3 regions of the Microbulbifer sp. Q7 genome follow, and region 3 is predicted to be linked to each of the others. Evidence: predicted binding sites of a transcription regulator. Region 3 holds the regulator's gene; each other region holds the start of a gene.
The links. The regulator LexA, encoded in region 3, represses DNA repair genes until DNA is damaged. The targets are predictions, from matches to a motif close to ACTGTNTNTANANACAGT.
Positions count from the first base shown of each region.

Region 1: the regulator LexA is predicted to act here: its motif matches at 3,287-3,304, upstream of AU182_RS11050 (YebG family protein).
Region 2: the regulator LexA is predicted to act here: its motif matches at 8,026-8,043, upstream of AU182_RS01120 (VRR-NUC domain-containing protein).

Region 1 covers NZ_LROY01000002.1:1,285,480-1,295,849, forward strand. Annotated here, with positions in the region: gene AU182_RS11025 (LEA type 2 family protein) at 1-223, shown strand, start outside; gene AU182_RS11030 (hypothetical protein) at 374-739, opposite strand; gene AU182_RS11035 (sigma-70 family RNA polymerase sigma factor) at 780-1,334, opposite strand; gene AU182_RS11040 (DUF6249 domain-containing protein) at 1,347-2,171, opposite strand; gene AU182_RS11045 (DUF924 family protein) at 2,516-3,175, shown strand; gene AU182_RS11050 (YebG family protein) at 3,313-3,609, shown strand; gene AU182_RS11055 (MAPEG family protein) at 3,746-4,138, opposite strand; gene AU182_RS11060 (amidohydrolase family protein) at 4,171-5,457, opposite strand; gene AU182_RS11065 (amidohydrolase) at 5,457-6,899, opposite strand; gene AU182_RS11070 (hypothetical protein) at 7,180-7,491, opposite strand; gene AU182_RS11075 (YchJ family protein) at 7,652-8,050, shown strand; gene ppnN (nucleotide 5'-monophosphate nucleosidase PpnN) at 8,244-9,617, shown strand; gene gcvP (aminomethyl-transferring glycine dehydrogenase) at 9,675-10,370, opposite strand, start outside.
Region 2 covers NZ_LROY01000001.1:283,904-294,273, forward strand. Annotated here, with positions in the region: gene AU182_RS01085 (TonB-dependent receptor) at 1-81, opposite strand, end outside; tRNA gene AU182_RS01090 (tRNA-Arg) at 538-614, shown strand; gene AU182_RS01095 (YHS domain-containing (seleno)protein) at 1,034-1,537, opposite strand; gene AU182_RS01100 (DUF885 family protein) at 1,880-3,742, shown strand; gene AU182_RS01105 (GFA family protein) at 3,869-4,270, opposite strand; gene katG (catalase/peroxidase HPI) at 4,331-6,508, opposite strand; gene AU182_RS01115 (zinc-binding dehydrogenase) at 6,879-7,907, opposite strand; gene AU182_RS01120 (VRR-NUC domain-containing protein) at 8,101-9,768, shown strand; gene AU182_RS01125 (ATP-dependent DNA helicase) at 9,765-10,370, shown strand, end outside.
Region 3 covers NZ_LROY01000002.1:866,552-876,921, reverse strand. Annotated here, with positions in the region: gene AU182_RS09305 (TetR/AcrR family transcriptional regulator) at 1-493, opposite strand, end outside; gene AU182_RS09300 (DUF6763 family protein) at 764-1,096, shown strand; gene AU182_RS09295 (TIGR00730 family Rossman fold protein) at 1,201-1,851, opposite strand; gene lexA (transcriptional repressor LexA) at 2,067-2,675, shown strand; gene AU182_RS09285 (hypothetical protein) at 2,763-3,017, opposite strand; gene AU182_RS09280 (DUF6586 family protein) at 3,136-3,669, opposite strand; gene topA (type I DNA topoisomerase) at 3,733-6,477, opposite strand; gene AU182_RS09270 (hypothetical protein) at 6,749-7,294, opposite strand; gene AU182_RS09265 (universal stress protein) at 7,494-7,937, shown strand; gene AU182_RS09260 (ATP-binding cassette domain-containing protein) at 8,017-9,909, opposite strand; gene AU182_RS09255 (transglycosylase SLT domain-containing protein) at 10,047-10,370, shown strand, end outside.

The DNA.
Region 1 (10,370 bases), 420 kb from region 3:
CAATACCCTGCCGGTAGTGCCGGCGTACGGGCAGCAAGCCATCAGCGTGGATGCGTCTGCGAACCTTATGGGGTCTTTTATGGCGGCGGCGGAACTGATCCGGTTGCAGGGCAATACCGTGCCCTATGAACTGGAGGCCAAGCTGGGGCTGAAGGCATCGCTGCTACCCGCGATTCGGGTATCCAAGCGGGGGGAGATCCAACTGGGGCAATACCAGCGCTGATACCGCGCCAAGAGAGCGGCACGGCGGGCGGGGAAAGAAGACGGTGTCAGGGAAGGGACACGGGCTGGGCCGGCGAAATGCCAACCCAGCCGGGTCAGGAAAGGCACAAAAAGGCGGCGAGACTATCGACGCGAGACTATCGACGCGAGACTATCGACGCGCGGCTACGATACCGCCGGTCATGGCCGCCACGGAGCTGAGAATACCCAGCCCTACCAAGCTATACAGGCTAATGCTCTGCTCGGCCATGGCAGCCAGCGCTTCCTGCAACGGGAACTGCCAGCAGACGATAGCGGATGCCGCGATCACCGCCGCATACTGGTAACGCGTGGCACGACGCTCGGAACGCTTCGCCGGCACGGGCGGCAGATCCACCATCACGCGCTCACAGAAGCCGTCATCGTCCAGGTGAGGCTCGTTGAACTGCAGCTGCTGAGAAAGCCAGGTGTCAAAATCTGGCGAGTCACCACCGATAACACCGGACTCAGAGTGCACAACACCGCCTTTGATTACCATACCTGGAATACCTGCTGTATCACTTGTGGAATTTCTTGAATCAGCCACTGACTACCTCCTCCCGCCAGGCCTGCAGTAACGACTGCAATTTGGCCCTTGCGCGATTAACGTGGGATTTTACCGTGCCCAGCGGCAATTTCATAATTGTGGCCGCTTCCTCGTGGGAAAAGCCGCGCTGCATACACAGATGCACCGCCTGTCGCTGGGCGTCACTCAATTCCCCCATTGCCGAATTCAGGTCTCTGGCCATGCCCAGTTGCTGTGCTTCTTCGACACTTTCCTGGGCCTGGGCGCGGTCCACCGCCTCCTGATCCACCTCGGGCGTATTTTTGCGCTTGTGACTCATGACCAGATTGTAGGCGATGCGGTACAGCCATGTGCTGAAGCGCGCATCCCCACGAAACGCCGGCAGCGCCTTGTAGGCCTTGATGAAGGCCTCCTGCGCCATGTCGTCGGCAAGACCCTGATCGCCATTGCACAGCTGGCGGAGCGAGAATCGCAGCTGTGACTGATAGCGACGAACCAGCTGGGCATAAGCCCGCTGGTCCCCGTCTTCGACGACGCGCCTGATCAGATCCTCATCATTGAGGTCCATGGGTGGTAATCCTTAACCGGCCTGCTGGTGATCGAGTTTCCAGTTCCAATACCGGGCGACCCCGATAAACAGTGGTATCAGACCCAGGCTGCCAGCCCCAATACCCGAAGCGACCGTCAACCAGATGAAGATGGCAGCGCCCACCGCCATCAGGGTGAAACCGCGGTCTTTGGTGCTGGCGGCACGCTCGCCTTCCATAGCGTCCAACAGCTCCGGCGGAATATCACGCCCTTCCGCGACCATGCGATTGATGTTGTCCATCAGCAGCTGCTTCTTGCGGTAGCTGTTGCGGGTCACCAACCACACGATCATGATCGGGGTACCAAAGAGCGCGACGATCGCGACAATACCGATCAACCACTCCATATCCGGACCGCGGCTACGCTCTACGTGGCGCTCCCGATACTCACCGTGCTCGGCCCGGGCGCGCTCCACTTCGGCGCGGATGCGCTCGGCACGCTCCATATCCGCGTTGATACCGATACTGATATTGCGCGGCACCGAATTGAGCGCCTCTTCGACCACCAGCCCCTTCTCATCGAGAATCCCTTTCTCTTCGAGTTTCTCGTAGATACGGCGGGTAACCGCGCCACCAAACTCCTCGCCCAGATCGATCTGCACGTCGGCGCTCTCGCCATTTTCGTCGCGGGCGTGGATCCGCAGGCTGCCGTCTTCCTGGCGCAGGATCCGCACCTGTTTAGACACCTTGTTTTCTGCCGACTTCGCCGGTGCCTCAGGCGCAACCACCGGCGCCGGGGGTTGCGGCGGCTGCGGGGCTACCGCCTCATCGTCCTGTGCCAGCAAGCTGCCGGAAGCACCCATTGCCAGGGCCGCCACAAAGGCGCACGCCCAGCGAGGCTGTCGGTTACGCGTAGTTAATTCATTCGCTCTCATTGATGTTATCTCGCTCTTACTAATCTGACCGGCTGAAAAGGCCCACCTCGGGCCCAGGGTCTGTGCGACAGCAGCTTGTACATAATTTGGCCACCCTGTATCCGGGCGGCCATCTGCAGTACCTTCTACCAGACAGGCCTGCCGCACTGCTGTCACACGGCCGGGCTTTACCCTTCTCCTGATGGACGCAGCGGCGATCCGCTTTGGATGCAAAGCAGATGCAAAAATAATCAGGGAAACGGTCTTGTAACCCCCCGCAGCCACTTTATCACGCAAACGGGATACCTATGACTTCACACACCCCAGCCACCACGCCTCAACACAGCACCACCGCCACACCTACCTCGGTCCTCGAGTTCTGGTTTGGCAGTGACGAACTCCAGCGCGACCCGCCAGCACATCAGCGCGCACACTGGTTCCAGCGTAGTGACGAATTCGACGCCGAAATCCTCAACCGGTTTGGCAGTGCCATTGACGCCGCGCTAGCGGGCGCACTCGGGCACTGGACCGACTCCACCGAGGGCCGGCTGGCGATGATCCTCGTGTGCGACCAGTTCACCCGCAATGTGTTTCGCGGCACCGCCCGGGCATTTGCCGGCGATGCTGTAGCGCTGGAGATCAGCCAGGCCATGATCCGCAGCAACCAGCAACGCCAGTTAGCGCTGCATCAGCGCGCCTTTGTAGGAATGCCCCTGGAGCACTCCGAGCTGGCCGAGGTGCAGGCCCAGTCGGTGGCCTACTTCGACCAGTTGCGGCACGACTTCCCCGCGGACCGCCCCGGGGTGAGCGAGGAAGCGGCAAAAGCGGCCGAAGATTACTACCGCTTTGCCGTCGCGCACCGGCGGGTAATTGATCAATTTGGGCGCTACCCCCATCGAAATGCGGCACTCGGGCGGAAAAATTCTGCACAAGAACAGGAATGGCTGGATAATGGTGGCGGGTTTTAACACACCAGTGGATGACCGCATTGAGCGGTTGACACTGGATACCCATACAGATACTGTATATTCATCCAAGTCAAACAACACACGGTTATTGCCCGGCATCAGTCCGGAATCACTGTATAAGACAACAGGAGGCCCTTATGGCGGTAGTAGCGGTTTGGAAATGTGATAGAGACGGAGCCATGTTCGACAACAAGAAAGACGCCGAAGAACACGACAAGATGCTGGAACTGGCCGCCAACATTACCGCGCTGATTGAGCGCAATGTTGATGGTGTTTCCGAAGAAGCCTGTGAAGAAATCGGCCTGATGCTGGCCAAGCGCCGGGACGTACTGGCCAAGGCCTGCAAAGGCAAACCGGAAGCGCTGCTGGAAGAAGAGCAATCGGACGAGCAGGCAGACAGCGAAAACGTTACCCCGCTGGCAGCCAACCAGTAATGTAAACAAGCAATGGCCGCCCGCGCAGCCGGATTCCCCACCCGGCTGCGCGGAACGAGCCCCAGATTTCCACCCCTGTACTCTTTTCCACCCCTGTACTCTGCCCGGCTTGCCGGGCTTTTTTTATGAGAAGTGGTTAGAACGCAGCGGCGATATTGATTACCGCCAGAATGATAATCACCAGCCAGGTCAGTGAGGTGCCAATAAAGCGGCCGGGATGATAGCCGCCCCGCCCGGCAATCAAGCCGATCGCGTGCAGGAGCCGCCCCAGAACCAGGGCCCCACCCAGGCAATGCAGCCACAGGTGAGAAAGGCCATTGATCTCCGCAATCAGCATCAAAATCAGCGCCAGCGGAATATATTCAATCGCGTTGGCATGGGTGCGAACAACGATCTGCCCCTCTTTATCGCCACCGGTACCCAGACCCACTTTCTTGCCGCGACGAAAGGCCACCACCTTGAATGCCAGGGCGATCACCAGCAGCGCACACAGGCCCGCATAGAGCGCCGTCACTTGTAAACTCATCATCTCAGGGGTTTACTCCTATTTGTTGGTTTTTATTACTTCTTGTAGCCGTGTCCAGTACCGGCACCGGGGTGCAGATACCGATCGCGCAAGCGCGTTGAACGGTTTTCCAGAGATTGCGGTTTTCCGTCGATTACAACGAGCTCCGCAAAGCTGGTCACTTCCAGTGGATCGCCGCTCCACAGCACCAACTCCGCCGCACCCCCCGGCGCCAGCACACCACCCTCAAGGCCAAACACCTGGGCAACATTTGCCGTAATCGCACGCACGCCCTCTTCAAAAGGCAGTCCGTACGCCACGGCATTGCCGGCGCCCTGGCGCGAGAGGTAGCTGTTGTGGGTACCGGCATAGCCGGGTCCGCCAATTACTACGGTCACGCCCGCCTTTTGCAACAGTGCGGCGTTATCCAGGCGCGCGCCGAGCTTCTCAAACGCGGTGGGCGTATTGCTCATTGCGTCAATGACCACCGGAACCCGCGCGGCGGCCAGTTGCTCCGCGACCATCCAGCCTTCCGAAGCGCCCTCAATAATCAGCTTCAGATCGAACTGCTTTGCCAGCGCCAGCAGTTGCAGGATATCGCTAGCCCGGTTGGCATTCACCAGCAGAGATTGCTCGCCGCTGAGCAGCGGCTGCAGGGACTCAAGATCGGCAATGGAGAAATCGAGGTCTCGCCACTCGCCGCGGCGAACGGCATCGCGGTTGTCCGCGTATTCCTTTGCCTGTCCCAACGCGGCCTGAATCTGCGCGTATGCGCGCGCACGGCTACCGCCGGCCAGGGAAGCGCCGTATTCACCGTAATAGATTTTTTGCAGCAGTGCCCGATCCGTCACACTGTCAAAATCCCCGGTGAGCTTTATGCCAAAACCCTGACCGGCAAAAATCTTCTGCTGGCTATTGGGTACCACCACGGCGCGCGTAACGCCACCGGCGCGGTTGAACGGAATTAACGTGGAGTGCGGGTTGAAGGCGACTACCGGATTGAAACCGGCACCGATAGAGCTGTCTTCAATCGCGCCATCATTGGTCGACGCCGCCGCCCCGATTTCCGTAAGCCCCAGTTCGCTATTCGGTGCGATAAGGCCCGGGGTGACCACTTTGCCGCGGCCATCAATCACCAGGTCTGCCGTCATAGTGCCGAGATCATCGGCAATCTGCGCAATGCGGCCATCTTTGACCAGTACATCCCCGATTTGCAGGGTGCCCTGATCACTCAGAGTGATGACCTTTGCGCCCTTGATCAGCAGTGTTTCCGCCAACGCCACTGGCGCCGTGAAAAATACAGAGGCCAGCACACCCATCTTCAGCAACTGTTTCATTTTCATTAGCGCTCTCCTCCTTCTGGCAGACGCTCACCCTCGGCATCCAGAATCCCCAACTCAAAATCACTGTGCGGCTGTCGTTCGGGGTTATCGCGGTCGTACATCAAATTGCCATCAATAAAAACTTTTTCGGCTTTGCTGTAGACGCTGAACGGATTGCCAGACCACACCACCACGTCCGCCATCTTGCCTTTTTCCAGGCTGCCGGTGACGTCGTCAATACCGAGGGACTTGGCCGGATTCAGGGTCATCCAGACCGCGGCGTGGCGCGGCTCGATATGGAAACCGGCGCGCTGGCCTGCCACCATCGCCTTGGCAGTTTCCTCGTTGAGGTGCTGGATACCCACCGCAGAATCCGAATGGATCAATGCGCAGGCCTTGGCCTGGTCAACAATGGCAATATTGGCTTCGGTCATATCAAACGCTTCGTGCTTGAAGCCCCACCAGTCCGCCCACATGGCTGCACAAACGTTGTTCTCTGCCAGCAAGTCAGCGACCTTGTACGCCTCTACCGCGTGGTGGAAGGTGGAAATCTGAAATCCGAACTCCTCCGCCACATCCATCATGATGGCCATTTCTTCACCGCGGTAGCAGTGGTTGTGTACCAGGATATCGCCGTTCAGCACGCCTGCCAGGGTCTCCATCTGCAGGTTGCGGTCCGGCTCTTCCCCGCCATTTTTCTCGTAGTTATCCCACTTGTCGCGATAGGCGGAGGCTTCAATCCAGGCCTGGCGATAACCGGCCACGTTGCCCATGCGCGTTGAGGGCGCACTGCCCTTGCCGCCATAGACCCGCTTGGGGTTCTCGCCACAGGCCATTTTCAGGCCATAGGGCGCGCCGGGGAATTTCATATCCTGCACGCTGCGGCCGGGTACGTTTTTCAGAGTGACACCGCGGCCGCCAAACAGGTTGGCCGAGCCCGGAAGAATCTGCAGCGTGGTCACGCCGCCCGCCAGGGCCAGCGCAAACTGCGGATCCTGTGTCCACACGGAGTGCTCTGCCCACACCTCGGCGGTGTTCGGCGAGGTCATTTCGTTACCATCCTGGGAGGATTCAATCGCCGGTGCGGGGTAGTCCCCAAGGTGGGAGTGGACATCAATAATGCCCGGGGTCACCCATTTGCCGGCCCCCTCCACCACCATACCCTTCTTGGGGGCCTTCAGGTCTTCACCGATGGCTGCAATCTTGCCGTCTTTCAGTAATACATCCGTATTGTTCAGCTGTTCACCGGTGCCAGTTAACACGGTCGCTCCGCGAATCAGAACCGGGGCTGTCTCGTCGGCTTTATAGGTCGACGGGAATGCGCCCTGGCGCGCGAAATCGGCCCCGTCTGACTTGTCCTGTTTATCACCGCCGCACGCACTGAGCGCCACGGCCAGTACCGTACTGCCGGCCACGGCCAACAGACGTTGCCGCACATTATTCGAATCCAGAGTTGGCCGCATTGCCCCTCCTACCACTGCTGTTGTTATAGAAAATCAGATTGAAGATCAGCGCCCATGCTAGCAGCAATTCAGGAATCCGCCAGCACCGCACATGACGCGGCCGACCAGATGCTTTGGCCAATCGAGACAGTCAACGCAGGAAGTTTCTGTGGAGATAGATACAGGAGGTTACTGCAGGGGTAGAAACAGGAATTGATACGGGGAGTTGATGAAGAGAATTGACGCAGAGGGTTACACCCAGGAATTGAAGTAACGCCCGGGCGCAGCCCCAGTGCGGCGGTTAATAATGCAGCAGCTTGATAATCCGCTCGCCATTATCACACTCGCCCACCACTTCCGGTTCAGAGAGCTTTGAGCCCGCCTGGATAATCTTGTTACTGGGGTAGGAAACAAAGCAGGCGAAGTTAAAGTTCACCGCCCAGTTGCAGCGGATCAACCCGTCATCCTCATCGTAGAAGCGCTCCTGGCAAAAGCTCAGGTTAGGGCTCTGCCCTCCGCCCAGCTGCGGCTGGCCGGGGTCTTCCGTTTGTGCGCTGGTCACCAACGCCATCACGGCCAATAAAACGCCTGTAGACACAACCCAGCGCATCATCTCATACCTGCCTTTCGCCAAAACGGCGCCCGTTACTACTTTGAGCCTAGCAGGTACTGCGCCTATTTCCTCTCAAGACCCGACCAGTCAGTTTTTCACCGCCCTGTTATCATATACGGCACATGCCAGAGATCACCAAGCACCGGAGCCTGTACCGATCATGTCAACGCCCGCCACGTCTGCGTCCCCGCCCTGCCACTGTTGCTCCGGCAAGCCACTCGCGCAGTGTTGCGGGATTTACCTGAGCGGCCAAGTCTACCCCAATACTGCCGAGGCGCTGATGCGCAGCCGTTACAGTGCATTTGTGACCGGCAACCTGCCCTACCTGACAAAAACCTGGCACCCGGACACCTGCCCCGAGCTCAACAGCGACGATTTGACCACCCGGTGGCAAGGGCTCGAAGTGGTAAAAAGCAAACAGGGGCTGAAGAAGTCCATTGTCGAGTTTCGAGCCTGGTTTACCGATGGCGACACCGAGCGTGCGCTGCACGAAATTTCCCTGTTCAAGCTACACAAAAAACGCTGGGTCTATGTGGAACCGCTGGACAAGTGGCCGTAAATCGGCGCAAGCTGAACCCTCCGATAGATAAGGATTTGCGTGTCATTATTAGCCACATCGCCGTGCGTAATTCCGCCAGTGCCATAATGTAAGACCAGAGCAATCAATAATTTTGATTTATCGATAACAACTGTACGGTGCATGGCAGGTTCGAATTGCACGCTGAGTGCCGGCAGTATTGCTTGAGGATTGTATGTCTACCGATCTCGTTGATGCACAGGTATCGCCTACCGGGCAGTTTGACATTCTGTCCAAATACGAAATTAACAAGCTGGCCCGGCACAGCCATGGCCCGCACTATCAAATGTTCCGCAACTGCGCCCTGGCAGTTCTCAACTGCGGAAACTACATGGACGACGGTAAAGAACTGCTGGAGAAATACCGGGATTTCGATATTGCCGTAGTACCCACCGAGCGCAGCGTCAAACTTGAAGTGAAAAATGCCCCGGCCTCGGCGTTTGTCGACGGCAAGATGATCCAGGGCATCGCCGAGCACCTGTTTGCGGTGCTGCGTGACATCATTTACGTGAACAGCGAAATTACCGGAAACCCGCGCTATGACCTGGTATCGGCCCAGGGGGTGACCGATGCGGTATTCCATATCCTGCGCAATGCCGGCACTTTTGATGGCGACCGCACCCCCAGGCTGGTGGTGTGCTGGGGCGGCCACTCGATTTCCCAGGAAGAATACGACTACACCAAGCGCGTGGGTTACGAGCTGGCGCTGCGCCACCTGGACATCTGTACCGGCTGCGGCCCCGGTGCCATGAAGGGGCCGATGAAAGGCGCCACCATCGGCCACGCCAAGCAGCGCTACCGCCACGGGCAATATCTCGGCATCACCGAGCCGGGCATCATTGCCGCGGAAGCCCCCAATCCGATCGTCAACGAACTGGTGATCATGCCGGATATCGAAAAGCGGCTCGAAGCCTTCGTGCGCACCGGCCACGGAATTATCGTGTTCCCGGGGGGCGCCGGCACGGCGGAAGAGATTCTGTATCTGCTGGGCATCCTGCTCCACGAAGAAAATCGCGAGCAGCCCTTCCCGGTCATCTTTACCGGCCCGGCCAGCGCCGCCGACTATTTCATCCGCATTGACCAGTTCATCGGTTCCACCCTGGGCGAAGCCGCCCGCTCGCGCTACCAGATCATCATCGATGACCAGCAGGAAGTGGCCCGGCAAATGGCTGCCGGTATCCAGCAGGTGCGCCAGTACCGCAAGGAAACCGGCGATGCCTATTACTACAACTGGCAGTTGAGAGTCTCCACCGAGTTCCAGCGGCCCTTTGCGCCCACCCATGAAAATATGCGCGGGCTCGCGCTGCACCAGAACCAGGAGCCCTATCTCCTAGCGGCCAACCTGCGCCGGGCGTTCTCCGGCATTGTTTCCGGCAATGTGAAGGATGAAGGCATTCGCAACGTAGAGAAAAACGGGCCTTACGAATTGTGCGGCGATCCGGCACTGATGCAGAGCATGGACAGCCTGCTGGAATCCTTCGTCAAACAGCAACGGATGAAGCTGCCGGGCAAGACCTACACACCCTGCTATCGCATTGTCGGCGAGTAGGCTTTTCGCAAACCCCCAGACGAAAAAAAAGCGCAGCTCGAGGCTGCGCTTTTTGGTTCAGTCTTCTGCGTAATCCGTCATCGGCGGGCAGGCACAAATCAGGTTTTTATCCCCGTACACATTGTCCACCCGGCCTACCGGCGGCCAGTACTTTCTCTGGCGCAGGCTGTCCAGCGGAAACACCGCCTCGGCCCGGCTGTAGGCGTGATTCCACGGCTCCACCGCCAGCACTTCCGCCGTATGCGGGGCATTGACCAGCGGATTGCTGTCCAGCGGCCACTCACCCCGCTCGACCCGGGCAATCTCCTCGCGAATCTGGTTCATCGCATCGCAAAAACGGTCCAGCTCCTCGATCGATTCACTTTCCGTGGGCTCGATCATCAAGGTGCCGGCCACCGGGAAAGACATGGTGGGCGCGTGGAAACCGTAGTCGATCAGGCGCTTGGCCACGTCGTCGACAGAAATACCGCTGGTTTCCTTCAGCGGCCGCAGGTCCACAATGCACTCGTGGGCTACGCGGCCGTTGCTACCGCGATACAGAATCGGATAGCTATCCTGCAGGCGTGCCGCAATGTAGTTGGCATTGACGATGGCCAGTTCGGTAGCCTTGCGCAATCCATCGCGGCCCATCATGCGGATATACATCCAGGTAATCGGCAGAATGCTGGCGCTGCCGGCGGTGGCCGCCGATACCGGCGCACCATGGCGATTGGCCTGGGCAATGCCTTTACTGCCGGCAGACACCGCACCGGG
Region 2 (10,370 bases), on a different contig from region 3:
GCTTGCGGCGGCAAACGCCGCGTGCGGCAGGGTTGCGGCGATGGCCGTGGCGAGGAGAGTCGGGGTGATAGCCTTGCTCATTGGGTCGGTTCCTTTGCAGGATCCCGGGGCTACTCACCCGGAATCCTCGGTTCTCGTTATCGTGTGCTCTTGATATGCACTGGCGCCGCTGCGATACCGCGCGGCCGCTCAGGGTCACACTCACAAGAGCAACGAACGTGCCACTTGCGCCACCGTCGCCCACGCCCGGCCATTCGCGCCCGAAACCCGACCTACCCACTGATATTCGTCATGTTTCGGGCACATAAGCCGGCGGAGTACTTTTGCCCAGGAACCGTCAGTCCCGGCGCCAAAGCCCCCGAAAACCCGTCGGCGCCCGCTAAAGCACCAATTTGGTGCCTACCGCCCAAATCGGGGCGCCAGCGTTGTACACATCCACTGGCCAGCACCTGCACAAAACCCCAATCGCCGCTTTGCCCCATCCGGGTGCTTCTGTATAATCCGCCTCCGCGCCGGCATCGCCGTGGCGCGTAACAACCGCCCGTAGCTCAGCTGGATAGAGCGTCGCCCTCCGGAGGCGAAGGTCAGAGGTTCGAATCCTCTCGGGCGGGCCATATAAAAGAAAAGGCCACCCAACGGGTGGCCTTTTCTTTTATACCGTCCCAAGCCCGAGGGCTTCGCCCAACTCCCAGGTTCGAGCCGGAGGCGCAAAGCGCCGGAGACCAGCGACCGAAGGGAGCTCATCCTCTCGGGCAGCCATCTCTCATATACCACCCCAAGCCCGAGGGCTTCGCCCAACTCCCAGGTTCGAGCCGGAGGCGCAAAGCGCCGGAGACCAGCGACCGAAGGGAGCTCATCCTCTCGGGCAGCCATCTCTCATATACCACCCCAAGCCCGAGGGCTTCGCCCAACTCCCAGGTTCGAGCCGGAGGCGCAAAGCGCCGGAGACCAGCGACCGAAGGGAGCTCATCCTCTCGGGCAGCCATCTCTCTTATACCACCCCAAGCCCGAGGGCTTCGCCCAACTCCCACTCTCAATTTTCGCTATTGATCGCTATCCAGTTCTCATCGGCCTTGCCAATATTGACCTCGACGTCTCTCTCCCAAATCTCGAACGATTTCTTGTTGTTGTTCAGGTAAAGACGACCATCAATAATCACCCAACTATCCGGGCGCGGAGGCGCCTCAAAACCCCTCGCCATGGCGTACGAGCAGTGCCCACCATAGGCCGGGATGTACTTCTCCGGATGAGCGGCAAACAGCTTGCGATTTTCTTCACTTGCGAAGCGCCAGGTAACCTCGCCCCACTCGTAAGTGATGTCAGGTGAACCTTTCACCGCTTTTTCACCCGGCGCGAGGCTGAAATAGGCCACCACATCAGCGCCCTTCAGGGCATCGCGGAAAAAGTGTGAATAGATATTTATACTGGCTGGGATTTCTACGGCATCATGCAGACTCTCGGCGATTTCATTGTTATCCGCCAGCGCGAGGGAAGAGGCAAACAGCAGGAATATCGCCAAAGTAGTACTTCGAAACATAGAACCCCCTTGAGAGTCTTGTGAAACGTGCGTTACTTATTATCGGCAAGCAAATCAACCAATCTGCTCGAGTGTATGACAAGAGCGCTTCTTTAGCGAGCACCGCACCAATATGGATACTTCGTGATGGATACTTTGTATTAGTACCAGCAATTTAAGGCAATCCGCGATATTGGAATTGAGTCATTCCTCCATTGGTACGTCAATGAATAGGAACTGATAGCGCCCCAGCCAAAAAAATCCAGCCAAGGTGAACGCTATTTCCCCTACCGGGTAACCATCAAAGTGACCCACTAAAAATTTCTATATCGATGTCGCTTTAACAATAAAAGGAAAACTGCTGTGAAGAAAATTCTAAAACGCACCGGCATCGGACTGTTCGGTATGGTCATGGCCAGCGGCGCGCTCGTCGCCCACGAGTGGTACGCTGAGAAACCGTTCTTTTTCCGCGTGCTACTCGACAGGCAACTGGTCAAGGTCGCCATCGACAGTCCGGAGATGCTGACCTCACTCGGTTTTCTCGAATCCCTGGGTATCAGAGGCCACAATGCAAAACTGGATGAGATCAGCCCGGAAAAAACCGATGCGATGTTCGCGGACGTCAAGGTGTTCCGGCAAACCCTCGATACGTATGAGGGTTTGAATGAAAGCCAGGAGCTGAGTAGAGAGGTTGCCGCCTATCTGGCTGACATGATCATTGATGCGGAACCTTTCCGGTACCACACCTACCCAGTCAATCAGCTATTTGGCGTACAGAACGGATATCCGAGCTTCATGGAAGCCCAGCATCAGGTACACGTGCTTGAGGATGCAGAAAATTATCTGTCCCGTTTGCAGGCTGTAGAATTGAAATTCGCACAGTTGCTTGACGATCTCCGTGTGCGCGAGGAGCGCGGTATCGTTCCTCCGCGCTTTGTAATCCAACGGGTGCTCGATGAAATGCGCGGATTCGTGGAAACCCCGCCGAAGGAAAACATTCTCTACGTATCTCTGCAAAAAAAGCTTGATGAAGCGGAGGCTATCCCCGCCGAAGATCGCGCTGCCGCCCTGGCGAAAGCCGAAATTCGTATTCAGGATTATGTCTACCCGGCCTACCAGGACCTGATTGGATACTTTGATAATCTTTCCGATCGCGCAGGCTCACAAGATGGCTACTGGCACCTGCCGAACGGGAGTGAGGCCTACCAGCTTGCACTGAAAATGTTTACGACTACCGATTACACCGCCGATGAAATCCATAACCTTGGCCTGTCGGAAGTGGAGCGCATCCAGGGCGAAATGCTGGATATTCTCGCCAGCCAAGGCATTAATACCGATGAGGGCTTTACTGCGGCGATGGCCGACCTGTCATCGCGTCCAGAGTTCTACTACGAAGACAGCGATGCTGGCCGCGCGCAAATTCTGGAGGATTACCAAAAGATTCTGGACGAGATCAACGCGGGGCTCGACGACGCCTTCCGTGTACGCCCGGAAGCGGGTATGGAAGTGGTAAGAATTCCGGAATTCAAGGAAAAGACTGCGCCCGGTGCCTACTACCAGCAACCGGCCATTGACGGCAGTCGCCCCGGGCGTTTCTTTGCCAACCTACACGACATCAAGGCGACACCGAAATTTGGCATGCGCACACTCGCCTATCACGAGGGCATTCCCGGGCACCACTTCCAGATCGCGGTGGCAATGGAGCTGGAAGGTATGCCGCTGATACGCCGTATGGCCCCATTTACCGCTTACACCGAGGGCTGGGCGCTGTATGCCGAGCAGGTGGCCTGGGAGCTGGGCTTCCAAGACGATCCGTTCGATAACATCGGCCGCCTCGGTGCCGAGCTTTTCCGCGCTGTACGTTTGGTCGTAGATACCGGGATTCACCACAAGCGCTGGACCCGAGAACAGGCAATCGAATACATGCTGATCAATACCGGTATGGCGGAGAGTGACGTGACTGCGGAAATCGAGCGTTATATCGTCATGCCAGGTCAGGCGACTGCGTACAAGATCGGCATGCTCAAAATCCTGGAACTCCGCGGGAAGGCCAAGCAAGCACTCGGTGAGCAGTTTGACCTCCGGGATTTTCACGATGTTGTACTGAAAAATGGTGCGGTGCCGCTGGATATTCTGGAAAAGATTGTCGACAGCTATATTGCAGACACCCGAGCCTCCGGACTCAATACCGCTACCAGCAACACTAAACGCGATAGCGCTGCATAACAGTACTGGCAATGCCAAATAGGTTCTGCGTGAGTCCTGGCCATTCAGGTAGTCACGCAGAACGTATTGCGGACAGTAGAGAGGCTACCCGGAAAAACTTGCCATAGCACAGGGTCATTTTTGCCGCTATTCCCTCTTGGGAAGTTCATCATCGATTTCCACAATACGCCGATCATAGAAAAAATGTGCATTGGATTGAAATGCCGTAGGCAACTCACCGGGATTACATTTCCGAAATAACAATTGCGACACCAACTTCCACCCCATGGCATTGGTGTTGTACAGCACATCACCGCAGCGTTTGCAAAATACCCGCTTCATTCTCTTGCTGGGATGCTGGTACTCGACCACATTTTCCTGCCCCTGCGCGATCTCAACCTTCTCAGGCTCCCAAGCAATAATCGAGTGGTAAGGTACCTGTAACAACTCGCGGCAATCCTCACAGTGGCAGAAAGCATGTACTTTCGGGTCGCCCGTGATGGTGACTTCCACCGCGTGACAGTCGCAACGCACTTTACTGGTCCGCATCTTACATTCCCTGTTTTTTGCAGAATTCATCCATAGACTCGGTCCGTTTCACCCACCATCTCATGCACGCAGGTCAAACCGGTCCGCATCCATGACCTTCGCCCAGGCTGCCACAAAATCCTCTACGAATTTTTCCCGGCTGTCGTCCTGTGCATATACCTCGGCATAAGCGCGAAGTATGGAGTTGGAGCCAAATACCAGATCCACCCGCGTTGCGGTCCACTTCACCTGATCCGTGTTGCGGTCGCGAATTTCGTAAAGGTTTTTGCCAACCGGCTTCCAGGTATTCCCCATGTCTGTCAGGTTCACAAAGAAATCATTGGTCAGCTGGCCCTTGCGGTCCGTGAAGACACCGTGGGCGGTGCCGCCGTAATTGGTGTCGAGCACGCGCATGCCGCCCACCAGTACGGTCATTTCCGGTGCGGTAAGGCCCAGTAGCTGGGTGCGATCCAGCAACATTTCTTCCGCTTGAACCACATAGTCTTTCTTCAGCCAGTTGCGATAGCCATCGTGCAGTGGCTCCAGCACCTCAAAGGCCTCCGCGTCGGTCATCGCGTCGGTGGCATCGCCGCGGCCGGGGGAGAAAGGCACGGTGATCGCAACACCTGCCGCCCTGGCTGCCTGCTCTACCCCGAGGTTGCCGGCCAGCACGATGGTATCCGCCAAACTCGCACCACTTTCCGCAGCGATGGGTTCCAGCACTGACAAGACTTTAGAAAGGCGCTCCGGCTCGTTGCCAAGCCAGTCTTTTTGCGGCGCCAGGCGAATGCGCGCACCATTTGCACCGCCGCGCTTGTCCGAGCCGCGATAAGTGCGCGCACTGTCCCAGGCGGTGGCCACCATTTCCGCAATGCTCAGGCCACTGGCGGCGATCTTGGCTTTTACCGCATCGACGTCATAGCCGGTACTGCCGGCGGGTACCGGGTCCTGCCAGATCAGGTCTTCCTGAGGCACATCCGGGCCGATATAGCGCGCTTTCGGGCCCATGTCGCGATGGGTGAGTTTGAACCAGGCGCGGGCAAAGGCGTCTGCGAGCGCGGCCGGGTCTTTGTAGAATTTCTCGGAAATTTTGCGGTATTCCGGGTCCATCTTCATCGCCATATCGGCGTCGGTCATGATCGGCGTGGTGCGTATCGAGGGGTCTTCGACGTCTACCGGCTTGTCTTCCTCCCGGATGTCCACCGGCTCCCACTGCCAGGCACCGGCCGGGCTTTTCTTCGGCTCCCACTCGTGGTTGAGCAGCATCTCGAAGTAGCCGTTATCCCACTGCGTGGGATGGGTGGTCCAGGCACCTTCCAGGCCACTGGTGACCGCATCGCGCCCGACACCGCGCTTGCTCTTGTTGAGCCAGCCAAAGCCCTGGTCTTCCAGCTCACCCGCTTCCGGTTCCGGGCCGAGCAGCGCAGCATCACCATTGCCGTGGGTTTTGCCCACGGTGTGGCCGCCGGCAGTGAGAGCCACGGTTTCTTCATCGTCCATGGCCATGCGGGAGAATGTGACACGCACATCGTGGGCGGTCTTGATTGGGTCCGGGTTGCCGTCCACGCCCTCCGGGTTCACGTAGATCAGCCCCATCATTACCGCCGCCAGCGGGTTTTCCAGGTCGCGCTCGCCGGAATAGCGGCTGCCCTCACTACCAGTAGGCGCCAGCCACTCTTTTTCCGAACCCCAGTAGGTGTCGATTTCCGGGTGCCAGATATCCTCCCGTCCAAAGCCAAAGCCGAAGGTTTTCAGACCCATGGATTCGTAGGCGATGGTGCCGGCATAGGCTATCAGGTCTGCCCAGCTCAACTTGTTGCCATATTTTTTCTTGATCGGCCACAGCAGCCGGCGGGCCTTGTCCAGGTTGCCATTGTCGGGCCAGGAATTCAGTGGCGCGAAACGCAGGTTGCCGGTTCCCGCGCCACCACGCCCATCGGCAATGCGATAGGACCCGGCCGCATGCCAGGTCATCCGAATCATCAGGCCGCCATAGTGGCCCCAATCCGCCGGCCACCACGCCTGGCTGTCGGTCATCAGCGCGTGCAGGTCTTTTTTGAGTGCCGCGTAATCCAGCGTTTTGACCGCTTCCCGGTAATTGAAGTCGGCGCCCATCGGATTCGGCTTGCGGTCGTGCTGGTGCAATATGTCCAGATTCAGTGCCTTCGGCCACCAGCCCATTACCGATGCGCCGCTGTTCGTGAGGGCACCGTGGGCAACCGGGCACTGGCCGCGCGACTGTGTTGTGCTTTCCGTCATGGTCCGAATCCTTTTGCTGAGCGATCAATGCGTGTTATTTGTTTAGGCCAATTGCAGATGGCTGCGCGGATGCAGCCGCACCTTGCGCTAGCCTTTGACAGCTCACTATGGCGCCACTCGCCGGTGCCGGTGTCCGCTTAAGCGCCAGAATTTCCCGGCCAGCGGCCTGCGCCTTGCCACCAAGAAAACGAAAACCTGTGCATACAGTTATCCACAACCAGGTTCCCCACAGTTTCGCGGGATAGACCTGTGCATATCTACTGGATATCCCGCAGCGGGCCAGTGGTGCCGTCGACATGGCTGTGGCGGTTAAATTTGCGGCAGCAGACGCGGCAAGATCCAGAGGGCGACCTGCCGCTGGTGAACTGGCTCAGTGCTCGATCGTCAGCACCACCTTGCCCACTGAAGCACCACTGCGCAGATGTTCGATGGCCTCGTGGGCGCGGGCAAACGGAAACTCACACCCCACATGCGGAGCCGGCAGGCCCAGCCCAGCGCAGCCATCCAGTAATTCCTCGAACAGGGCCTGCTCCTGCCACAGCCAGATGAGGTTGAAGGCGAGCACGGATTTATTGCTGCTGATCATGTCCATCACGTCGTAACGTGGGCGTTTTAGGTACAGCCAGGCCGCCTTGAGCCAGTTGGGTTTGTCGCCGGGAGTGAATTCGGCCGCACCGAATACCACCAGCCGCCCGGTGGGTGCCAGGGCGGCGAAGGACTGCTTCTGGATTGCGCCGCCGATGCCATCGAGTACCGCGTGTAGCGGTCGCCCGTTCAGTTGTGTGTGTAGTTGTTCGGCAAAATCGTTGCCACGTAGGATGACTTCGGAAAACCCCTGCTCGGCGAGAAACGCGCGCTTGCTTTGGGCGCTGACGGTGCCGATGGGGATGGCCCCCATCTGCGCGGCCATACGCATGGCCTGCAAGCCGACGCCGCCGGCGGCGCTCTGGATCAGCACCACCTGCCCGGGCTTTACCGCCCCAAGTGTGGCAAGGGCGTAGTAAGCGGTGAGGCTCTGCGCGGGAAAGGCGGCGCCTTCGGCGAAGCCCCAGTGTGCGGGGATTTTCCGGCAGTGTTGCGGCGGCACATCCACCACCGTGGCATAACCGCCGAAACGGGTGCAGCCGTAGACCCGATCCCCCACCTGCAAATCGGTAACGGCACCTTCGCCGAGAGCGGTGACTACACCGGCAAATTCCAGCCCGGGAATAAAACTGCCCTGCGGGGTTGCGGAGTAGAGTCCGGTGAGCGCGAAGATATCCGCGAAGTTCAATCCCACGGACTTTACCGCCACACGAATATGCGCACCGGACAGCGGCCCGAGCGGCTCATCGACCAGCTTCAGGTTACTGATAGCGCCCGCCTTTTGCGTGCGCCAGACTTGCCGGGTTTGCTGCATGAAGACTTCCTTCCAGATGTACTGTGTTTTTTGCAGGGTAACGGTAGCGGGGCACCCAACACCAGCGGACCGGATATGTCCCGCCGGTCGGTCGCCGGTTTGTTCACGTTGCGCGAGTGCTGTATAACCATACAGCACTGGGCGATAATGCCGCCCACCGCTTGAGCACACTCCCAGATATCTGAATTCCCCCATGGCCGATCCCGTCGAACTGGCACCGGACTACTACCTCAGCAACTTCCACGCGCTGGTGGACTTTGTGGTGGCGCGTTATGAAGCGCTGCTGAGCGACGACGAACGGCAGTTCTACCGTCAGTTCCGGGCGCTGACGACCAACAGCCAGCGTCTTTACGTGCGCCTGCTATCGCGCAAGGGCGTGCCCTCCTCCGCCGGCGCGCTGTTCCGGCAACACAAGCTGGCTTACGGGGAGATCAGCGATCTGCCCGCGGCGGTGGAAGAACTGGTGATCAGCGGCCTGTTGCAGCGCAACCCGTCGCTGGCACTGGCCGAAATCCTGCCGCTGTTTACCAAGCACGAACTGCTCGCCAGCAGCCCCGAGCCGCTGCCCAAAACCCTGAAACGCCCGGCCGTGGAACAGGCGCTGCTCGCGCAGCAGGCGGCGCCCATTCAAAACGCCCTGACAGTGGACGAACCGCTGGTGGCGGTGCAGGCGGCGGCGCACTTCGAAACCTTCAAGCTGCTGTTTTTTGGCAACCTGAACCAGGACCTGACCGACTATGTGCTGCGGGACCTGGGACTGTTCCGCTATGAACGCTACCCGCTCGAGCGGGAACAGCTGCCGTTTAAGGACCGCGCGCAGATCGAACAGCACCTGCGTTATTACGACTGCCTGGCAGAAGCCGAGTGCGCGCTGGCCGCCGATGCGCCCGCGATCAATGCACTGGCGGCGCAGCTCCCCGCCGGTATCGACGGCGACCGCACCCTGCACCGACGCCTGGACCGGCTACGCCTGACCCTGGCGCGACAACTGGAGCGGCTCGATGCACTGGATGACGCCGATGCGCTGTACCGCCTGTGTAGCCGCCCGCCGGCGCGGGAGCGGCAAGCGCGGATCGCGGTGGCCCGTGGTGAACCCGCGGCCGCGCTGGCCCTGTGTGCGGAGATCATCGCCAACCCGCACAACGAGGCGGAACGCGCGTTTGCACGGAATTTCGGGCACCGCACCGCGAAGAAAATCGGCGACGGTGATACCTGGCCGGCACCGCGCCGACACAAACCGCCAACGGACACCGTCGCGCTGCCCCCTACCGGGGCGCGGGTAGAACTGCTCGCCGCGGAACACCTTGCGCCAAGCGCCTCGGACGATCACTGCTTCTACGTGGAAAACACCCTGTTTAACGGGGTACTGGGTCTCGCGATCTGGGACATTCTGTTCGCGCCGGTGCCGGGGGCTTTCTTCAATCCCTTTCAGGTAGCGCCGAGCGACTTCCGCACCCCCGATTTTTATCCACAGCGCAGCGCCGCACTTGAGGGCCGCCTGGCAGAACTGGCGCGGGGAAACCTGAACCGCTGGGTTTGGCAGCACTTTCACGAAAAGCACGGCATTGCCAATCCGCTGGTGGCCTGGGAAGCCTTGCCAGAATCCCTGCTGACGCTGGCGCTGGAGCGTATACCCACGGAACACTGGCTGGCGCTGTTCCGCCGCCTGCTGGGTGATATCGCCCATCACCGCAACGGCCTGCCGGACCTGATCCGGTTCCCCGCGGCGGGCAGCTACGAACTGGTGGAAGTCAAAGGCCCCGGTGATCGCCTGCAGCAAAACCAGCAGCGCTGGCTGGCCTACTTTGCCACGCACCAGATCCCACACCGGGTTTTGCATGTGGAGTGGGCAACGCCGTGAGTGAGTCTCCAGCAGAAGCACAAGAACAAACCGCGCTCGACACCACGCTGCAACTTTCCGTGGGCGAGCTGGTGGCCTTCGCCTGCCGCAGCGGGGACCTGGTGGGCGAGCCCTCCGGCGGGCCCACCGCACAAGAGGGGATACGCGCGCACCAGCGACTGCAGAAAAAACGCCCCGCGGGCAGTGAAGCGGAATACCGCCTGCAGGAAACCGTGGAGCAGGACGGCCAAACCGTGGTACTCAGCGGCCGGGTGGATATCCTGCACCCCCAGCCGGACCTGCACCGCGCGGCGCAGCTGGACGAGATAAAAACCACCTATGTGCCGCCGCACAAACTGGCGGAATCCGCCCGCGACCTGCACTGGGCACAGCTGAAAATTTACGGTTTCTGCTACGGGCTGCAACAGCAGTTCTCCGCCGACACGCCGCTGGCGCTGCAGATGCTGTGGCACAACCTGAAGGAAAAAAAGACCTACCCCGAATCCCGCGAGTTCCGCTGGCACGAGCTGGAAACCTTCGCCCGAACCGCGCTTTCCACCTACCTGCAGTGGCACCGGCGCTGGCAGGCCCACCGACAGGCGGTGCGCGCCTCCGCGCGCGCA
Region 3 (10,370 bases):
ACAGCCGCCAGTAAAAAGTGACCGGATCCACGTGCGGCAAGGTATTGGCGAGCAACCCGGCAAACCGACGGTAGCTGGCCCCGTAGCGGGACACGATGAACCTGCGCAGGTGTCCCTGTGACTGGGTGTAGGCCAGGCCCAGCAGCCCCATAAAACGCTTGGGGTCTCTCCCCTCCTTTGCCAGGCCAGCAAGGGCCACGCTGTACAGGCTGTCGAGCAGGTCATCTACCTGCAATTGCTCCCCCGGGGACGTTTCCAGCTGGGCCTGCCGGCGGCTGAGCTCTTTATCCAGGTTCTCCGTAAACGGGGTCAGAAAGCGCTCGAATACCGCCTGTATCAGTTCCTTTTTCGAACCAAAGTGATAATTCACCGCCGCCAGGTTCACGCCCGCCGTGCTGGTGATGGTCCGCAGTGAGGTCTCGGTAAATCCGCGCTCGGCAAACAGCACCTCGGCGGCATCCAGTATACGGTTGACGGTGTCCAGCTGACTCATGCCCTACTCACAGTTTCAAACTGATAATTAAAACGTTTGTTTAAACCGAGAGACTAGCATAGTCATCCCCGCGCGGCAGCCCACCAGCGCTCACTGGTCGACACAGAAAGATCGCCACGGGTGAAACCGACCTCTCACCGTCACGCGCCAAGGTAACACTGCATGCCATTTGCGACCTGCCAGTTACCGAGACTCCCGCCTCCACACTAGATTGAGTGCAGAGGCTCTGTTAATCCGAGCCACAACGCATTGACCCGGGAGGGCCACATCATGGCTAGAATTGCTCCTGAAATTGGTAGCTGGTTTGAAAATTTCGACAGTGGGGACTTGTTCGAAGTGGTGGCCGTAGACCATCCGTCCCGCACCATCGAAATCCAGTACCTGGACGGTTCACTGGGGGAAATCGACTTTCAAAGCTGGCCAAGGCTGCCGGTGATTGGCGCCGCGGAACCGGAAAATGCCAATGCCGGTTACGGCATCCTCGCGGAAGAAATGCAGGACGAAGAAGACTCAGGGTTCCGCAGCCCGATTCTTTCGCCGGTGCAGAGCGCCATCGACAGGTTGGAGGGCGACTCGTTTCCAGGGACCGACGATTCCTTCTGATCTCGAAACCGGTGATCGCGAAACCGGCCGCAGGCTTGCAGCCTCCCCCAGCAGATAGTGTCCGCAGACAGGGGCCGTTGAAATACCGATAAATGGGCGATGGATTAACGGGCTTCCCCGTCACACTCGCGGATAAACTCGATTATGATCTGTGCCGCTTCATCGACGGTGTCTACCAGCGTAAACAGGCTCAGATCGTCGGCATCAATACAGCCGCGCGTCAGCACGGTATTGCGCATCCAGTCCACCAGCCCTGCCCAATATTGTTTCCCCACCAGAACAATGGGGAAGCGCCGGACCTTGCGCGTTTGCACCAGCGTAAGTGCCTCAAATAACTCATCCAGGGTGCCATAGCCGCCGGGCATGGCAATAAAACCCATCGCGTGTTTGACGAACATAAATTTACGCACAAAAAAATAGCGAAAATTCAGGTTGATATCGAGATAGGCATTGGGCAGTTGTTCGTGCGGCAACTCGATGCTCAACCCGATGGATTCCCCAGACTGGCAAAACGCACCGCGATTGCAGGCCTCCATAATTCCCGGCCCACCGCCGGTTATCACCGGCACCCCTTCACGGGCCAGCAACTCCCCAAGGCGTAGGCCCTCCTGATATTCTGCGGCTTCTTCGGGAAACCGCGCACTCCCGAACACGGTCACCGCACCCTTGAGGGTAATCAGCCGCTCGATGCCATCCACGAGTTCAGACTGAATACGCAGCACTCGCCATGCTTCGGGCATTTTTGCATCCAGCATATGCCTGCTCCTTATCCGTATGCCTGGCGAAGCGCATGGGCAATGTCAGCGATACACACCAAACCCCATACACCAAACCCGCTTACAGTCTAGCAGTTCCCGCAATCCACCCGGCGTTTGCGGCTTCAGCAAATCTGTATATAATCACAGCAACTGTATAAAAATACAGACCCCGGGAAATCGGGATGGAAGATCTCGAATAACAGGAACTGCCCATGACAAACCTCACTGCCCGCCAGGCCCAGGTACTTGCGCTGATCAAAACGTACCTGGACGACACCGGTTACCCCCCCACCCGCGCGGAAATTGCCCAGGAACTCGGCTTCCGCTCCCCCAATGCGGCGGAAGAACACCTGAAGGCGCTCGCGCGCAAGGGTGCCATCGAGATGGTCGCCGGCGCCTCCCGTGGTATCCGTATCCCCGACCACCACACCGGCCTTCCCATTGTCGGCCGTGTTGCCGCTGGTAACCCGGTGCTGGCAGAGGAAAATATTGAGGAATATTGTGAGATTCCCGCCGAGTTTTTCCACCCTCCGGCGGATTATCTACTGCGGGTGCACGGTATGAGTATGAAGGATGCGGGTATTCTCGACGGCGACCTGCTGGCGGTGCAGCGGACTGACAACATTCGCAACGGCCAAATCGTGGTGGCGCGAATCGAGGACGAAGTGACAGTGAAACGATTCAAGCGCCGCGGTAACCAGGCGACGGTTCAGCTGTTGCCGGAGAACGAAGACTTCAATGTAATTGAAGTTGACATGCGTGATCGCAACTTTGCCATTGAGGGGTTGGCTGTGGGTGTTATCCGGCAAAACCCGGTTTGATAAACGTGCAGCGCACTACGGCAAACGCCGACGCATAAAAAAACAGGGCCTTGGCCCTGTTTTTTTATGCGTCCGAATCAACCGGCATCAATGGATCGTGTGCTCGGTCAAATCCACGTCCTCTTCTTCAAAAGGCTCTGGCTCCAGGGCATTGATTTCCTGTACCGCTTCGATACCTGCCTCCAGCATGGCGCGCGCAATGGTCACTTTGTGCTCACGCAGAAAATCGAGGCTCTCGGCAGAAAAATGGATACGCACCAACGGATCATCTTTGTGACCAGCACGCCGCAGCGCCACATCACCATTGGACAACTCGATGATTTCGTAGGTCTCAGAAGACATTCATCTCTCCACTTATCTTCCCGGGAAGCGCCTGCCACCAGCCGGCGCGATTTTTGGCAGTGTATCACAGGGAGGGGTGATTAATCAGAGGACAGACCCGAATCCAGCTCGGGTGGGCTTACCACTCCTGCCCGTGGGCCCGCTGGCGCACTACCAGCTCGTTCAGCGCGCGCAGCCACTTCATCAGCAGATCCCGGCTCAGGGGCTCAGGGGCTGCTCGGTCAAGCTGCTGCACAGGGATCAGGGTCTGCACGCCCGCGGCGCCTTCAGACTGAGCCGCTTCCGTACCTGCCGGCCGCCACAGGGCCTCCCAGGCGGCCTGCATGCCCTGAAACCAGCTTTCCGGGTTTTCCGACAGGCTCACCAGCTCATTGACTTCGGCGCTGAACTTACCGCGCGCTGACACCAGTTGCGCCAGTGCCTGCGCAGTATCCGGCTCGGCCCCGGCTCGGAACCCCAGCTGGAGCTGCTGCCCCTGCTCCGCAAGAAATGCTTTGTAGGCCCGCCACAGCTGCATCAGCGCCGCTTCCTGCAAAGCACTTTCCAGCAGCGCCTGCTGACTGTCTGCCGCCTCACCCGGGACGGGGGCCTGGAGGATCAGCTGGGCTTTGCGCAGTGCTGACGCAACGCTACCGGTATAGGGATTACTCAACCTGCATACTCCCTATTTCTCCCTGTTTCTTACAACGACCTGCTGAGCAGAGTAACCGGCCAATTACTTGGCCGGGGATTTTTTAGTGGTGGCCTTTTTCTTGGCTGGTGCCTTTTTAGCGGCCGCTTTTTTAGCCGGTGCTTTTTTCGCCGCAGCTTTCTTCTTGGCGGGTGCTTTCTTCGCCGGCGCGTCTACCTGCCATTTGCCATCGCGATAGAAGGCCTTCCAGCCGGTGGCCTTACCCTCTTCCTCGCTCTGGACATACTGCTCCTGAGTCTTGCGGCTGAACCGCACCACCGTGTCGCGGCCTTCGTTGTCTTCCGTGGGCGCCGAAAACAGGAAGCTGTATTTCGGGTCGATCTCGTCCTTGTGTGGCAGCAGTTCCTTCACCAGCGGGGCGCGTGTCTCACGGTTTTTCGGGAACTGGCTGGCCGCCAGAAACAGACCGGAGGCACCGTCACGCAGAATGTAGGTATCGTCCACTTTTTCGCAGGGCAGCTCCGGCATGGGTACCGGATCCATTTTGGGCGGTGCCGGCTGGCCGCTCTTCAGTAGCTTGCGGGTGTTCTTGCAGGTCTCGCTGGTACAGCCGAAGTACTTGCCGAAACGGCCGGACTTCAACTGCATATCCGCCCCACACTTGTCACACTCGATCAGCGGACCGTCATAGCCCTTGATCTTGAAAGTGCCTTTTTCCACTTCAAAGCCGGGGCAGTCCGGGTTATTACCGCAGATGTGCAGCTTGCGCTGTTCATCCACCAGATAACTGTCCATTGCCGTGCCGCACTTGCCACAACGGCGCTTCTCGCGCAGCTGGCGTGTTTCCGCCTCTTCATCTTTATCGGCGTCAACGGCTTCTTCACCAGACACCAGGTTCATGGTGTTGGTGCAGCGCTCCTTGGGGGGCAACGCATAGCCGGAGCAGCCCAGAAAGACGCCGGTTGAACCGGTGCGGATCTGCATATGGCGGCCGCACTGGCTGCACTCAATGTCCGTATCCGTGGGCGAATTACGGCGCATGCCGCCTTCTTTATCCTGCGCCACTTCGAGACGCTTGCTGAAACCGGCATAGAAATCATTCAGCAGGTCTTTCCAGCCCCGCTTGCCCTCTGCAACCGAGTCGAGGGACTCCTCCAGGCTGGCGGTAAATCCGTAGTCCATCAGGTCGGTAAAGCTCTCGCTGAGGCGATCAGTGACGATGTCACCCATTTTCTCCGCGTAGAATCGACGGTTTTCCAGACGCACGTAACCGCGATCCTGGATCGTGGAAATAATGGATGCGTACGTCGATGGACGGCCAATACCGCGCTTTTCCAGCTCTTTTACCAGCGCCGCTTCGCTGAAGCGCGCGGGAGGCTTGGTGAAGTGCTGCTTGGGATCGAGCTTTTTCAGGTTCAGCTTTTCACCGACCTTGATGTCCGGCAATACCAGGTCTTCGTCTTTCTTGCTCTGCGCCGGCGCCACCTTCAGGAAGCCGTCGAAGCGGATAACGCGACCGCGGGTGCGCAATTCGAAGTCCCCTGCCGTGACCACCACAGACGTCGAGGTAAACTGCGCCGGTGTCATCTGGCACGCCACAAACTGCTGCCAGATCAGGGTGTACAGGCGCTCGGCATCCCGCTCCATGCCCGACAGCATGTTGGGTTTCACCCGCACATCGGACGGACGAATCGCCTCGTGCGCTTCCTGTGCGCCCTCTTTGCTGCTGTAGCGATTCGGATTTTCCGGAAGGTACTTGTCACCGTAATTTTCTTCGATGAACTCGCGCAACGAGGACACCGCTTCCGCACTCAGGTTGGTGGAGTCGGTACGCATGTAGGTGATGTAGCCCGCCTCATAAAGCCGCTGGGCCATCATCATGGTTTTCTTTACGCTAAAGCCCAAACGATTACTGGCAGCCTGCTGCAGCGTAGAGGTGATATAGGGTGCGCTAGGCTTGGAGCTGGTGGGCTTGTCATCCCGCGCGCTCACCGTGAAGTCGCTGGTCTGCAGCGCCTTCAGCGCCGCCATGGCGTGCTCTTCGTTGGTGGGCTTGAAGGCCTCACCGGCCTGCTTTTTCACTTCCAGGCGCAGGGCGTCAGATTTGGCGGTTTGCGTATCCGCAAACAGGGTCCAGTACTCTTCGGGAATAAACGCCCGAATTTCCCGCTCGCGCTCCACTACCAGTTTCACTGCCACCGACTGAACACGGCCTGCCGACAGTCCGCGCGCGACCTTTTCCCACAACAGCGGGGAAACCATGTAGCCCACGATGCGGTCGAGGAAACGCCGCGCCTGCTGTGCATTCACCCGATCGATATCCAGGGGGCCCGGATCCTGAAACGCCTCCTGAATCGCCGATTTGGTGATTTCGTTGAACACCACCCGGCGGTACCGTTGCTCGTCACCGCCAATGGCTTCCCGCAGGTGCCACGCAATGGCCTCCCCCTCGCGGTCCAAGTCCGTTGCGAGATAGACGTGATCAGCGTTGGCGGCGAGTTTGCGCAGTTCATCCACCACCTTTTCCTTGCCAGGCAGGATTTCGTAGTGGGCTTCCCAGTTGTGGTCGGGGTCGATCCCCATGCGCCGGATCAGCTGCTCGCGGCTTTTCTTGCGCTTGTAGATCTCTTTCTGTTCGGGAGAAAGCTTGCGGGTTTCCGCAGCGCGGCGCGCGCGCTCCTTGGCGTCCACCGGCTGCTTGTTCGATGCCCCAGTGGGAAGATCCCGGATGTGACCAATGCTGGACTTCACCACAAAGTCTTTTCCGAGATACTTGTTGATCGTTTTCGCCTTCGCCGGCGACTCGACGATGACCAGTGATTTACCCATAAGCTTTTGATTTTTAATAGAAAATTTACTGCTTTCGCACCGGGGGCTGCAGCCGTTTTCAACGGTGCGCTGCGCGAATATATATGCTTCGCCCCCGGTGCGGTCAAGCAAGCGTCACAAATTGATGAGCCAATTGTGTGTTGATTAACCGTCTGTGCCCGCCTCTCTGACCGGCGATTCAGTACTACTGCGGCAGCGCTCGGCACGGCCAACGGAGGTGCCAGAGCGCGAGTGGTCGGTAAAAAATAGACCACTCCGGCAAGGCGCAGCGTTAACTCAGGGAATCGCTCTCATCGCCGGCATCCTCCGAGCGCGATTGCTGCTGCCGAATCGCTTCTTCTATTACCGGCCGCATGGTATCCAGCGCCTTCTGCAGCGCCGCCAACCCGCCGTTCCCACTGCGTTCGCGCCACTGCACACCCAATCCACTGTCATTGGCATAGACTGCCGTGGCATCTGCCGGCAGCATTTCAAGAAATTCTTTCAGTGGTGGCTTGGCCACCTCCGGGGCTTCACGGCCGTTGCGCCAGTCCCACACGCCGTTGAAGTTCATCTCGTGGGACATGCGCTGCAATTCCAGTCCCCAGCCCGTTTGCAGCCGTCGCGGATTGCGCCACTGGGCGGAATACACCGCCGCGTTACCCGCGTCCTGGGATTTCGGCAACGGCTGCATTTGCACTTTGAGTCCGGAAGCTGCCGCGTGCTGGCGAAGCTCTGCAAGCTTGCGATCCCGGCTACTGGGCTTCAGCCAGACCACCGGCCCGATCACCAGGGCAATCGCAAATATTATGATGACAATAGGCAGCCAGCTGGCCATGAGCGTAATTCCATGTCAAATTGAGAATTGTGGTGCTAACGACCAATAAACCGCCGCTAAACCCTTGTGCAGGCGCGCATTTCCCTGCAAGTCGGCGGTTGTGTCAAGTCTGTTTTTTTTAAAGTAGACTCAATAGAAGCACCGGGGTTTCAATATTTCCCGGTATTTTTTGATATCTAACCAGACCGCGGGAGCCCAAATGTCAGGGTATAACAACATATTGGTGGGACTGGACCTCTCTGAAGAATCCTCTCAGGTATTGGATCGAGCCGCCCAGCTTGCCGCCCATAACAACGCGAAGATGAGCCTCGCCCACATCATCGAGCCACTGACGTTTGCCTATGGCGGCGACGTACCAATGGACCTTTCCGAGGTGCAGGAGCAGCTGCAAAACCAGGCCAAGGAGCAATTAAGCAAGGCCGCCGCCAACCTCAACATTCCCCCTGACCGCCAACATGTGGTGCTGGGCCAGCCCGCCACGGAAATTCACCGTCTGGCGGAGGAATCCGGTTGCGATTTGATCGTAATCGGCAGCCATGGCCGCCATGGACTGGCGCTGCTGCTGGGATCCACGGCCAACGGTGTTTTACACGGTGCCGGTTGTGATGTGCTGGCAGTGCGGGTGCACTCGCCCAACGAATAGCGCGGAGCGATCGCAAAGCGGGGGCAGCTGCGCCCCGCTTGTGCATGCCCCCACCTGTGCACAGGTCACCCCTGATGGCTTACAGGCTGTCCAGCTCTGCCCAGCGCTCAAACGCGTCATCAAGCGCCTGCTGCAAATCGGTCAGTACTTGCAAGCGGGCCTGCACCTTCTCGCTGTCCTGCTGATAAAAATCCGGCGCCGCAACCTCTTTTTCCATTGCCGCTATTTCATTTTCCAGGGTTTCAATTTTTGCGGGCAGCGCGTCCAGCTCGCGCTGCAATTTATAACTGAGCTTTTTGGCTTTTTGCGCCTTGGGCGTTGCCTCAGGTGAAACCGCGGGCGGACTGTCGGCCGGGCCGGCTGCCTTGGCCTCCGCGGCCTTGCGCGATTTCAGCTGGTCTTCAGCACTGATGAAGCGCCCCCCCTGGCGCACAAAATCGTGATAGCCGCCCACATACTCGCGCACGATGCCATCGCCCTCGAATGCCAGGCAACTTTCCACCACATTATCCAGAAAGGCCCGGTCGTGGCTCACCAGCAGCACGGTGCCGGAGAAATCCATCAGCAATTGCTCCAGCAATTCCAGGGTTTCCACGTCGAGGTCGTTGGTCGGTTCATCGAGCACCAGGATATTGGCGGGCTGGCTGAAAAGCTTTGCCAGTAGCGCGCGATTGCGCTCTCCCCCGCTCAACGCACTCACCTTGGTGCGCGCCTTGAGACCAGTGAACAGAAAATCGCTGAGGTACGACATCACGTGGCGCGTGCTGCCCCCCACTTCGATGTTCTCCCGGCCCTCGGCAATGTTGTCGACCACGGTCTGATCGGGGTTCAGGGTGTCGCGACGTTGATCAAAATAGGCCACCTGCTGCTTGGTGCCCAGGCGAACCGTTCCGCTTTGCGGCTGAAGGTCGCCCAGCAGCAAACGGATCAGGGTACTCTTGCCGGCACCGTTGGGGCCGATAAGCCCGACCTTGTCGCCGCGCATCAGGGTGAAATCCAGGTCGCGAATCAATGGCGTCGCATCCCCGTCAAAGCCAAAGGTGACGCCCTTGAGCTCGGCGACCAGCTTACCGGAGCGTTCGCCGGCATCCAGCGCCATCTTGGCCACACCCTGGCGTTCACGCCGGGCCATGCGCTCTTTGCGCAGGGACTGCAGTGCCCGCACACGGCCTTCATTGCGGGTGCGGCGGGCCTTGATCCCCTGGCGGATCCAGGTTTCTTCCTGTGCGAGTTTCTTGTCGAACAGCGCGTCATTGCGCGCCTCTTCCTCCAGCAGCTTTTCTTTTTCCTGCTGATAACGGTTGAACGGGCAGTTGAATACCCGCAGCGTGCCCCGATCAAGATCCCACACCGACGTGGCAAGACGCTGCGCCAGGGCCCGGTCATGGCTCACGAACAGCAGCGCGCCGCGATAGCTGGCGAGGAAGTCTTCCAGCCACTCCACTGCGGCAATATCCAGGTGGTTGGTAGGCTCATCGAGAATCAACAGATCCGGCTCGGTCACCAGTGCCCGCGCCAGCGCCGCCCGCCGTTGCCAGCCGCCAGACAGGTCGTTCACCCTGGCGCTCTCATCCAGATCCAGACGATCCAGCACGCTGTCGATGTTCGCCAGCAATTCCCACCCGTGCGCATTTTCGATCTTGGCCTGCAGCGCGGGATCCTGATGGTCCCGGTACTCCGACAGCCAGACGCCAACGTCGCCCAACCCCTCGGCTACGTAGCGATACACCGTATCTGTGCAGTCTTCCGGCAACGCCTGCTCCAGTGTGGCGAGCACCATGCCACTCTGGCGAATAATCTCGCCATCATCCGGGTCCCCCTTGCCGCCAATCAAGCGCAGCAAGCTGGACTTGCCCTCGCCATTGCGCCCAACGAGGCAAATACGATCCCCGCGTTCGATCTTGGCATTCACATGATCCGCCAATACCTGAACGCCATAGCGCAAACACACGCCATCCAACTGAAGCAACATAAATACGCACTACAATGTTTTTGGAGTACCTCTTGAACTTTCCTTGTGAAAATTTTGAAGGTGCTCGAGTGAAAAAGGACATTTTACGCTTTATTCTCGTCCCTTCGAATAAGCGATTTCTCAATCGGGTTGTAAGTATGTCGATTGGCAGCACAGGACTCGCCCTAATCTCCGCAGCACTGCTGGTCTCGGGCCTCGCAGCGACCAGCCTGGCCGAGGCCCAGCAGGCCGCAAAAAGTGGCCGCTCGACACCGACGGCGGCACTGCCACTCAAGGCCGAGAGTAAAGACACCAAAGCGGCGCGGGCGGCCGTTGCACAACGCGAGAAGCTGCAGGAAGCGCGGCAGGCCATTGCGAGCAATGACCAACGCCGACTCAAGCGCCTCAGGAGAGAGCTGGAAGACTACCCACTGCTCCCCTACATCGACTACTGGGCCATCAGCAAGAAGCTCTCGCGCCTG